DNA from 3 places in the Ferdinandcohnia sp. GQ5 genome. Region 3 is predicted to be linked to each of the others. Evidence: riboswitches for the same ligand, from Rfam matches in the RefSeq annotation. Region 3 holds a riboswitch; each other region holds the start of a gene.
The links. A riboswitch is a leader RNA that binds a small molecule or an ion and turns the genes downstream of it on or off. The one in region 3 is predicted to bind S-adenosylmethionine.

Region 1 (3,351 bases), on a different contig from region 3:
ACATTATTAATTGCAACTATCATTTATATGGCTGGTATTTTACCGATACTTAAAATGAATGAACAGCCAAGGAAACAACCTGAGATTAGTGGCGTCATTTAGGCAGAAGCTGCGAACAAATAAATCACAAATAAAGTTAATTGCGATGTTTGCATTTGCTCAAATGATCATAGGGTTTGGATCAGGATTAGTTATTCCTTACCTAAATTTGTATTTTGCTGACCGGTTTTTAGCAAGTAATACAGTAATTGGTCTCATTTTATCATTGGGACAAGCAGCAACAGCGATCGCGATGATTATTGGACCAGCCATTGTTAGTAAGGTAGGAGAAGTTCGAGCAGTTGTTTATCTACAACTATCATCATTGCCTTTCCTCTTGCTGACAGGGTATACCGAAAATCTTTACATAGCGGCCATTGGCTTTTTATTTAGACAAGCCTTAATGAATGCAGGAAACCCGATCCAAGCATCTCTTGTTATGGGGCGGGTTGATGATTCTATGAAAGGACTGGCCAACTCTGTTAACCAAATGGTATTTTCATTAGGCTGGGCTTTAATGGGGCCAATATCAACCTCGATTGTGATGCTGTATGGTGCTTATTGGGGCTATGCTTATGTTTTTACAATTACATCTGTCTTATATTTAATAGGTTCTCTCTATTTCCTATTTGTTTTTACTGGGAAATCCTTTCAGAAAGAGGAAAAACAAATCGCGAAAATATCTTAATATGTCGTATTTCCCGGGAAAAATGGACGAATTTTGTAGCATTAACATGAATGTTTAATTAGTGTTGTCGATTTTCACAAAAAATACAAGTAATTTGGAATATCTTGTTTTTTCAAAATATTTTCATTGACTTGTGAATGAAAAAGGGTTAACATCAAATTAATCATAAAAGTAAAAACTTAATAGTTTATCTTATCAAGAGTGGTGGAGGGAATGGCCCTATGAAACCCGGCAACCGGTATTTACACGGTGCTAAATCCAGCAGGCTTTTTTTGCCTGAAAGATAAGAAGAGAGACCATACATACAACCTCTTCTTATCGAAGAGGTTTTTTTATTTAATCAAAGAGGGAGAGATTAATATGAGTGAAAAACAAAAAAATTTCAGACCAGAAACGATTGCAATACATGGGGGTCTTGAGGCAGATCCAGTAACCGGTGCTAGAGCAGTTCCTATCTACCAATCAAATGCGTTCAAATTTAATACTACTGAACATGCAGCAAATCTCTTTGGATTAAAGGAAAACGGTTATATTTATACTCGAATCCACAACCCAACTACTACTGTTTTTGAAGAAAGAGTAGCTCAATTAGAAGGTGGAGTAGGTGCATTAGCAGTTGCTAGCGGAATGGCAGCCATTACGACTTCAATCCTTAACATTGCGGGAGCAGGAGATGAGATTGTATCTGCTTCTACTTTATACGGTGGAACGTATAATCTATTTGCTAATACTCTACCTAAATATGGAATTAAAACGCATTTAGTAGATCCAAAAAATCCTGAAAATTTCCGTCAAGCAATAACACCAAATACAAAAGCAATCTTTGCTGAAACAATCGGAAACCCTAGCTTAGATATACTAGATATTGAGGCAGTTGCTAACATTGCTCATGAAGCAGGTATTCCACTAATTGTTGACAATACTTTTGCAACACCATATTTATGTAGACCAATTGAGCATGGAGCAGACATTGTTATCCATTCAGCTACAAAATGGTTACTAGGTAATGGAACAACCATGGGTGGAATTATAGTAGACGGAGGTAAATTCGATTGGAATTCACCAAAGTTCCCTGGATTTACAACTCCAGATCCTAGTTATCATGATTTAGTCTTTGCGGAAGCATTGGGACCAGTAGCCTTTATAATTAAAGCAAGAGTTCAACTACTACGTGATTTAGGTCCAGCTATTAGTCCATATAATTCATTCCAATTCAATTTAGGTTTAGAAACATTGCATGTTCGAATGAAGGAGCATATTGCGAATACGAAAAAAGTTGTTTCTTATCTTAAAAATCACCCTGGGGTTGAATGGGTGTTGTATCCAGGTGAAGAGGACCATCCAAATAAACAACTAGCTGATAAATATTTACCAAAAGGTGCAGGAGCGGTAATTGTATTCGGTATTAAAGGTGGAAGAGAAGCTGGCGAAAAGCTAATCAATAGTGTTGAGCTTTGGTCACATGTTGCAAATGTAGGAGATGCAAAAAGCTTAATTATTCACCCTGCTAGTACTACACACCAACAATTGAGCCCAGAAGACTTAAAGGCATCTGGTGTATCAGAGGACTTAGTCCGCTTATCTGTTGGTATTGAAAATGTGGAAGATATTTTAGAAGATTTAGAGCAAGCCATTAAAGCTGCAAATGGAACCAGTTCAGCCTTATCAGTGCCGACTGCATAACTGAAAAATTGTTCACAATATTTTCGTTGACACCCTTATATAGAGATGATAAGATTACTCTCGTGTTGTTTTAGTATGATAATAAAAATTAAATAAATCTGATAACTCTTATTTAGAGTGGTGGAGGGATGTGCCCGATGAAACCCAGCAACCGTCAACGTCTGTTGAAAAGGTGCCAATTCACACAAAGCTTTGGGCTTTGGAAGATGAGAGGAAGGAATCACAAAATTGTGCCTTTCTGCTCGTTTTTGCAGAAAGGCATTTATTTTTATATGCGTGGCATATTTGAATAATTATTATCTTTATTTATTTACATTATCGCATACACTAAACATAGTTTTCTCTGAATAGAAGGTGTGACAACGTGATAACACTAAAAAATGTTAAAAAGATTTATCAAACAAATACAAATTCTGTAACAGCAGTTAACAATATTGACTTTCAGATAAATGAAGGTGAAATTTTCGGAATCATTGGATACAGTGGCGCGGGTAAAAGTTCACTCATCCGTTTATTGAATGGGCTTGAAACTCCAACAGAAGGGAATATTTCTGTTGCTGGTCATAATATCACGTCCATTAAAGGAAAAGCATTACGTGATGCTCGTAAAGAAATAAGTATGATCTTTCAGCACTTTAACCTACTATGGTCGCGAACAGTTAGGGAAAATATCTCCTTTCCCCTGGAGATTGCAAAGGTGCCAAGAACTAAAAGAGAAGAACGGGTAAATGAGCTTATTAAGCTTGTAGGACTGGAAGGAAGAGAAGATGCTTACCCATCACAGCTAAGTGGTGGTCAAAAGCAAAGGGTTGGAATTGCAAGAGCACTTGCCAATAATCCGAAGGTTTTACTATGTGATGAAGCAACATCTGCATTAGACCCTCAAACAACTGACTCTATTTTGGACTTGCTAGTTGATATTAATGAGCGTTTAGGGTTAA
Region 2 (3,351 bases), on a different contig from region 3:
GGCGTGAGCTTCCTAAGTATTCTTTATCTTTTTGGAGTCTTTCCTTGAATTCTTGTATGGATGTTACATCATAGCCTTGAGCAGACAATGCTAAACCAAACGCAGCAGTAATTCCTATTGCTGGAGCTCCACGGACTTTTAATGTGGTAATACTGTCCCAAACATCCTCAATTGAAAAAAGGTCGATAAATACAGTTTCCAACGGAAGCTTTGTTTGATCTAATAGTTTGATATGTGTTTCATTCCACTGAACAGATTGAGGAACTTTTTTTGTGTATGTCATGTTGTCACTCCTTAGCTGTTTTTTCTACATAGTTTCGTAGAGTTCCAAGTTCCTTGATTGACTTGCGTTCTTTTATTAATTCTTTTCCTAAACGTAGTGCATGCTGTTTAGTTGCGATTTTTTGTTCAATGCTTTCAATGCCATCTAAGTCAGCAACATGTGCAAGGCCGATTGTTCGACGTATCACTTCACAGCCAGCAAAACCAATTGCATCTTCAAAAGTTTGCTCAAGAACATATTCCAAATAACCTTCCGTATCACGATAAAGTTCAACCGCTTCATTTTTCCAAAGGTCTGAGAAAGTCCAGGAAAACACTTCCCATGTTCTTTTGATATGTTCGTATAATGGCTCACGGTACTCAGAATCTCTTGAAATTGCATTTAATAATAGATTTGCAATAAATTGCCCGATATCAAAACCGAGTGGGCCAAAATAGGCAAATTCAGGATCAATAACTTTCGTCTCAGTTTCACTAGCGAATATACTTCCTGTGTGTAAATCGCCATGTAATAGAGCATCTGCTTGAGTTAAGAACTTCTGCTTTAACTTTGCAATTTCAAGCTTCAGCGGTTGGTCAGCCCAAATTTGTTCAACATCATTCTGTAATTCCTCTTCGAAACTATTTGTATCGATATCGAAAAATGGATCTGTAAAAACAAGATCCTCCGTAATTTTACAAAGGTCAGGATTTATAAATTTTTGAACCAATATTTTTTTCTTCGATGGCTCTAGTCCAAAGTCTGAAGTGTAAAATAATGTTTTAGCTAAAAATGTTCCAATATGCTCAGATAAAAGCGGGAAGTTTTTACCTTCAATGAGACCTGCTCTTGAGATTTGCAAGTGGGAGAGGTCTTCCATCACAGTAATAGCTAGAATCTCATCAGAATAATAAACCTTTGGTACAAGAGTTGGCACATAATCCGCTGCTGCTAATAATGCATTTGCTTCAATTGTTGCTCGCTTTAAAGATAATGGCCAGCTTTCACCAACCACCTTTGCATATGGTAAAGCTTGCTTAATAATAATGCCATTTCCTTCTTCTTCGGTGATATGGAAAACTAGATTTAAATTTCCATCCCCAATTTCTCTGCATTTTAAAAATGTTCCTTCTTCAAACAAACCTAAACGAATGGCCAATGCCACCGCAGTGCTTTCTGTTAATGGTTCGTAAATCGATTGATATGAAATTGACATATTTATATTCCTCCAGAAGTATTATTTAATAGTTTGGAGGCTTTTCTAAAAACGGAAAAGCCTCTTTCATTGAAAGAGGCTTGAAGACACGGCTTCGCACCTCTTATCTGCCAAGAAGATCAAATGAGCCTTCAGCGAATTTGCGCACAGATTTTTTCGAGCTTGCTCGAAAATTTACCTTTGAAAATCTGTTGCATCCGCCGGAGGCTATAACTTTATTCAGTCTGGTTTTAAGCATGACTGAATAAAGTTATTCACTTCCTGCTGGAATTAGCACCGTGCCTTGTGGGTTTCCCCAGCGCTAAAAAATAGCGCCTCACCTTGCGATGGATTTACGGTCGGTTGCTGGGCTTCATCGGGCCAAGTCCCTCTGCCTACTCTTGATAAGAGATCAAATTAATTGATATTCTATTATATGTTGATACTGAAGAGAATGATATCAACGAATGTACATAATTGTCAATATATTTTTATTTCTATGAATGATAAAAATTAGGACGACGATCCTGGAAGATAGGAATTTGTTTTCTCACCTCTTTTACCTTGCTAAGGTCGATTTCTCCAACTAGAGTTGTGCTTTCAGTACCTGCTTCAGCAATAATGTTTCCCCAAGGGTCGATAACCATCGAATGACCTCCGAATTCATTATTAGGATTACTTCCAACACAATTACATGCAACAACATAGCACTGATTTTCAATCGCTCGACTAAGGAGTAATGTTCGCCAATGCTCAAGGCGAGGAAGTGGCCATTCTGCTACCACGAATAAAACTTCTGCGCCACTTGTTGTATGTGCACGAATCCATTCTGGGAAGCGAATGTCGTAACAAATCACACCAGCTGCTGGTACATTTTCAATTATGAAATCGCCTTTTGCTTCACCGGCCTTTAAATACAAATGTTCATCCATTAGCTTGAATAAATGTAGTTTGCTGTATTCACTTAGCAATTCTCCGTCTCGATTAAAGACAAACATCGTATTTGTCACACCTTGCTCCGTCTTTTTGGCTACAGAGCCTGCTACAATATTTACAGAGTATTGTTTTGCTAAGGTTTTTATAAACGTTTTTGTTTCATCGCCATTTTCATCTGCAATTTCATCTAATCTTGTTAAATCATATCCAGTCGTCCAAAGCTCTGGAAGGATGATAATATCAGGTTTGTCCTGATTCATTGTCTTTTCGATTTCTTTAGAAATTTGGGCAAAATTCTCTTGCGGTTTACCGAATTGAATATCATACTGTATACAAGCAATTTTAAGATTCATTTGGTATCCTCCCAGTGAAAATAATACTTTACAAGTTAACTCTAACAATATATTATTTTTGGTTAGTATTTCAAGTATTTTGAAGAAGGTGTAGATATGAAAAATTTCCAACAATCTGAAACCCTGCAAAAATTACCGAAACAGTTTTTTGCTTCTCTTGTAGCTAAGGTGAACAATGTAGTTGCCCAAGGGCATGATGTAATAAATTTAGGTCAGGGGAATCCTGACCAACCAACACCTCAACATATTGTTGAAGCTCTTAAAAAGGCTGCCGATCAGACTAAATTTCATAAGTATTCTCCATTTCGTGGCCATACATTCTTAAAGAAGGCAGCGGCAGAATTTTACCAACGTGAATATGGTGTTGAACTTGACCCTGAAACAGAAATCGCGATTTTATTTGGTGGAAAGGCTGGATTGGTAGAGATTCCACAATGTCTATTAAATCCTGGGGATGTTGCATTAGTACCTGACCCTGGTTATCCAGACTATTGGTCAGGTGTTGAGCTTGCAAGAGCTGAAATGGCCTATATGCCTCTGAAAGAAGAGAATTACTTTCTACCAGATTACACAGAAATTGATTCAGAAAAGCTTGAAAAAGCAAA
Region 3 (3,351 bases):
CACCCTCTTTATGAACCTAAAATATTCATATCTCATTTGGGTCGCTGTACCTGTCCCTCTGTCCCAACTTCGTTGATGCCGTTTATGATGTCTTCTAGGGTTACGTTTGCTAAGATTTTCTCCATAGCGAATTGAGCTTGTACAAATAAGGGTTCAATGGCATATTGAATATTTCTGCCGACGGGGCATTCCGGATTAGGATTGTCATGGACGCTAAACAGCTCTCCTTCTCTTACTACATCAACTGCCTTATAGACATCTAGCATTGTAATCTCTGTTGATTTTCTTGCGAGTTTTGCACCTGCAACTCCCGGGTGTACTTCAATTAAGTTTGCTTTTTTAAGCATTCCCATAATTTTTCTAATAACTACTGGATTTGTATTTACACTTGATGCTAAAAATCCTGATGAACATTCCCCCTCTTTCGATAACTTTATGAGGGAAAGTATATGAATTCCAACAGAAAATCTACTACTGATGGACATCGCTGTCACCTTTCTTTCATTCCTAATCGTACGTTTATTATACCTAAAAGTTGAATGTATTGACATTAACTATACATGTAACTATAATCATTACATGTAATCAATATAATTACAAGTTAAACGACATAGGAGGTAACTATAATGAAAATTGGAATTATTGGTGCAAATGGTAAAGCAGGAAGCCTAATTTTAAAAGAAGCAGTTAAAAGAGGACATGAAGTTAAAGCTATCGTTAGGGATGCATCTAAAATACAGAACAATCAAGTATCTGTTTTAGAAAAAAATATTTTTGAATTAATAAAAGCTGATGTTGAGGATCTCGATGTAGTAGTTAATGCTTTTGGTGCGCCACTTGGAGAAGAACAAGCCCACGTAGATGCCGGCCATGCATTAATTGAGGCTGTTAAAGGAACAGATACAAGAATCATAGTTGTTGGTGGTGCAGGAAGTCTTTATGTTGATGAGGCAAAAACTCTTCAACTCATCGACACACCAGAGTTTCCAGACTTTGTAAAACCAACAGCCAATGGTCAAGCACGAAATCTTCAAGAACTTAAAGAAACAGCAGATATCACTTGGACATTTATCAGTCCATCTGCAGTATTTGATTCAGAGGGAAAAAGAACTGGTACTTATCAAACTGGTAAAGACAATTTACTCGTTAACTCAAAAGGCGAAAGCTACATTAGCTACGCTGACTTTGCCATCGCAGTAATTGACGAAATCGAAAACCCCAAACACCTTAACCAAAGATTTACAGTCGTCGGCGAAGCTTAATGGGACACAGGGACAGGTTCCTTGTCCAGAACAGGACAATGCGGTACCTCCTGTTAATTATCCCCACAGTCATACGGAAGTCTATTTCATCCTATGCCTTTTATTCTATTATTTTTAAGAGGCAAACATATGAAAAACAAAGTATTTCCTGCAGAAATCGAAGTCATTTCTACAGAGGACCCTTTTGGTTTCATCTTAAAATCAAATTTGGAATTGAGAGACAGGTTGATTAACCCCTTGGGTTATGAATCTTGTCTCTTTTTTATGCCCCCTTTTCGCGAACTTATTTTTTACGAAATCATTACATTTTGCAAAATTTCATAAATACAAGTAGACACATCGGAATAATATGGTTAAACTATAAATAACATCCATTACGTCTAGGGTGTTTCATTTGTACAAACTTATAAAAACTTATCAAGAGAGGTGGAGGGGCTGGCCCTGTGAAACCTCAGCAACAGATTCGTTGAATACTGTGCTAAATCCTGCAAGCTAACAAGCTTGAAAGATAAGTGAGGTTACCCTAATCATAAAAAAGCCTCTTCTTATCTTGTTATTGGGTCTTTTGAAAGCCAATTACGAAAGGAGAGAGATGATTATGGCTATATTAAAAGAAACTGTTGAGAAACGTAAAAATGAGATCATTCGGAAACTAATTGCGTGTAACATGTATAAAAAAGATGGAAAACATCTATTTGAATTATCCCTGCCCGAATTAGAACATGAATACTTTAAAATTCAATCTAAAGGACATCCACATACTGGTTACGGATCAATACGTTGGAAAAACTTTTAAAAGTCTTTCCTTGAAGGAACAAAACTTGTTTGAAATTAGAATAAAATATGCCAAAAAGCTTGGATCACCATATGTGACCCAAGCTTTTTCATTTCCTAATATGCTGTCCAACCCGCATCCCCGGTGATGACTGTTCCGTTGACAAAACTTGCGTCATCTGATGCAAGGAATAGTGCAATACTTGCGATTTCTTCCGGTTTACCTGTACGTGGATTGATAGCCAATCCTGGCATAATACGGCCCATTCCAAAATCACTTCTGCCAGTCATCGAAGCACTGATATTAGTTTCAACACCGCCTGGTGCAATCGCATTACAACGAATCCCACTTTGAGCATACATGAAACCGGTGTTTTTCGTGAATCCAACTACCGCATGTTTAGAGGCGGTATAAGCAGCGCCAGCTCTTGCCCCTTGAAGTCCGCCTGCAGATGCTACGTTGATAATAACCCCAGCCTTTTTCTCTAAAAAGATTGGCAGTACTTTACGGGTTGCGCGCATTACACTCGTTGTATTTACCGCAAAAATTCTTTCCCATTTCTCGTCTTCAATTTCTCCAGCTGGTTCAAAGTTGTCCATAATTCCTGCATTATTTACTAAAATATCTACTGTTCCATACTTCGTTACAGCAGAATTAATTAAGTGTTGAATATCTTCTTCTTTTGCAACATTGGTCATAACAGCGATAGCTTCTCCGCCATTTATCTTGATTTCATCAACAGTTGCATTAGCAGCTTCAATATTAATATCTGAAACGACTACTTTTGCACCTTCATTTGCGTACAGAATTGCAATTGATTTTCCCATACCAGAAGCGGCACCTGTAACAACTGCTACTTTTTTCTCTAGCCTCATGTTCATTCCTCCAATTATGATAGAATGCATTTTAATAAACAGTTGTACGTTAATCAACAACTACCTATAGTATAATAAGAAGAATAATACGCTTACAATCAGCAAAAACATGATTAAGTGTTTACTAATAAACAAATATATATGAATTTGTCTAGTATTTTTGTTTTATCAAACATGGGAGGATGTTTATGTCTAGTAATAATGACTATCTTGACCGCCGAATTGTAAAGTCAAAGCGAGCAATAAAAGATGCATTACTATCCTTAATGAATGAAAAAGACTTAAAGAAGATTTCGATATCAGATATTGTACGGGTTGCGGACCTAAATCGTGGTACATTTTATAAGCATTTTCAATATAAAGAAGATATTCTACATGAGATTATGGATGAAGTCATCACTGACTTGATTGAATCTTATCGGGAACCCTATAAAGGTGT

Region 1: it holds a riboswitch for S-adenosylmethionine, as region 3 does, so the genes downstream of both, AC6CHV_RS05460 (O-acetylhomoserine aminocarboxypropyltransferase/cysteine synthase family protein) here and AC6CHV_RS19650 (Fur-regulated basic protein FbpA) in region 3, are expected to answer to the same signal.
Region 2: it holds a riboswitch for S-adenosylmethionine, as region 3 does, so the genes downstream of both, mtnK (S-methyl-5-thioribose kinase) here and AC6CHV_RS19650 (Fur-regulated basic protein FbpA) in region 3, are expected to answer to the same signal.

What each region holds. Positions count from the first base shown of each region.
Region 1 is NZ_JCAXEW010000003.1:249,145-252,495, forward strand. It holds partial or broken gene AC6CHV_RS05455 (MFS transporter) at 1-727, shown strand, start outside; SAM riboswitch class I at 917-1,017, shown strand; gene AC6CHV_RS05460 (O-acetylhomoserine aminocarboxypropyltransferase/cysteine synthase family protein) at 1,088-2,410, shown strand; SAM riboswitch class I at 2,516-2,623, shown strand; gene AC6CHV_RS05465 (ATP-binding cassette domain-containing protein) at 2,775-3,351, shown strand, end outside.
Region 2 is NZ_JCAXEW010000011.1:24,466-27,816, forward strand. It holds gene mtnA (S-methyl-5-thioribose-1-phosphate isomerase) at 1-283, opposite strand, end outside; gene mtnK (S-methyl-5-thioribose kinase) at 288-1,478, opposite strand; SAM riboswitch class I at 1,734-1,868, opposite strand; gene AC6CHV_RS14410 (carbon-nitrogen family hydrolase) at 1,955-2,746, opposite strand; gene AC6CHV_RS14415 (aminotransferase class I/II-fold pyridoxal phosphate-dependent enzyme) at 2,843-3,351, shown strand, end outside.
Region 3 is NZ_JCAXEW010000017.1:117,083-120,433, reverse strand. It holds gene AC6CHV_RS19660 (Rrf2 family transcriptional regulator) at 33-485, opposite strand; gene AC6CHV_RS19655 (NAD(P)-dependent oxidoreductase) at 627-1,262, shown strand; SAM riboswitch class I at 1,674-1,777, shown strand; gene AC6CHV_RS19650 (Fur-regulated basic protein FbpA) at 1,861-2,058, shown strand; gene AC6CHV_RS19645 (SDR family oxidoreductase) at 2,154-2,912, opposite strand; gene AC6CHV_RS19640 (TetR/AcrR family transcriptional regulator C-terminal domain-containing protein) at 3,101-3,351, shown strand, end outside.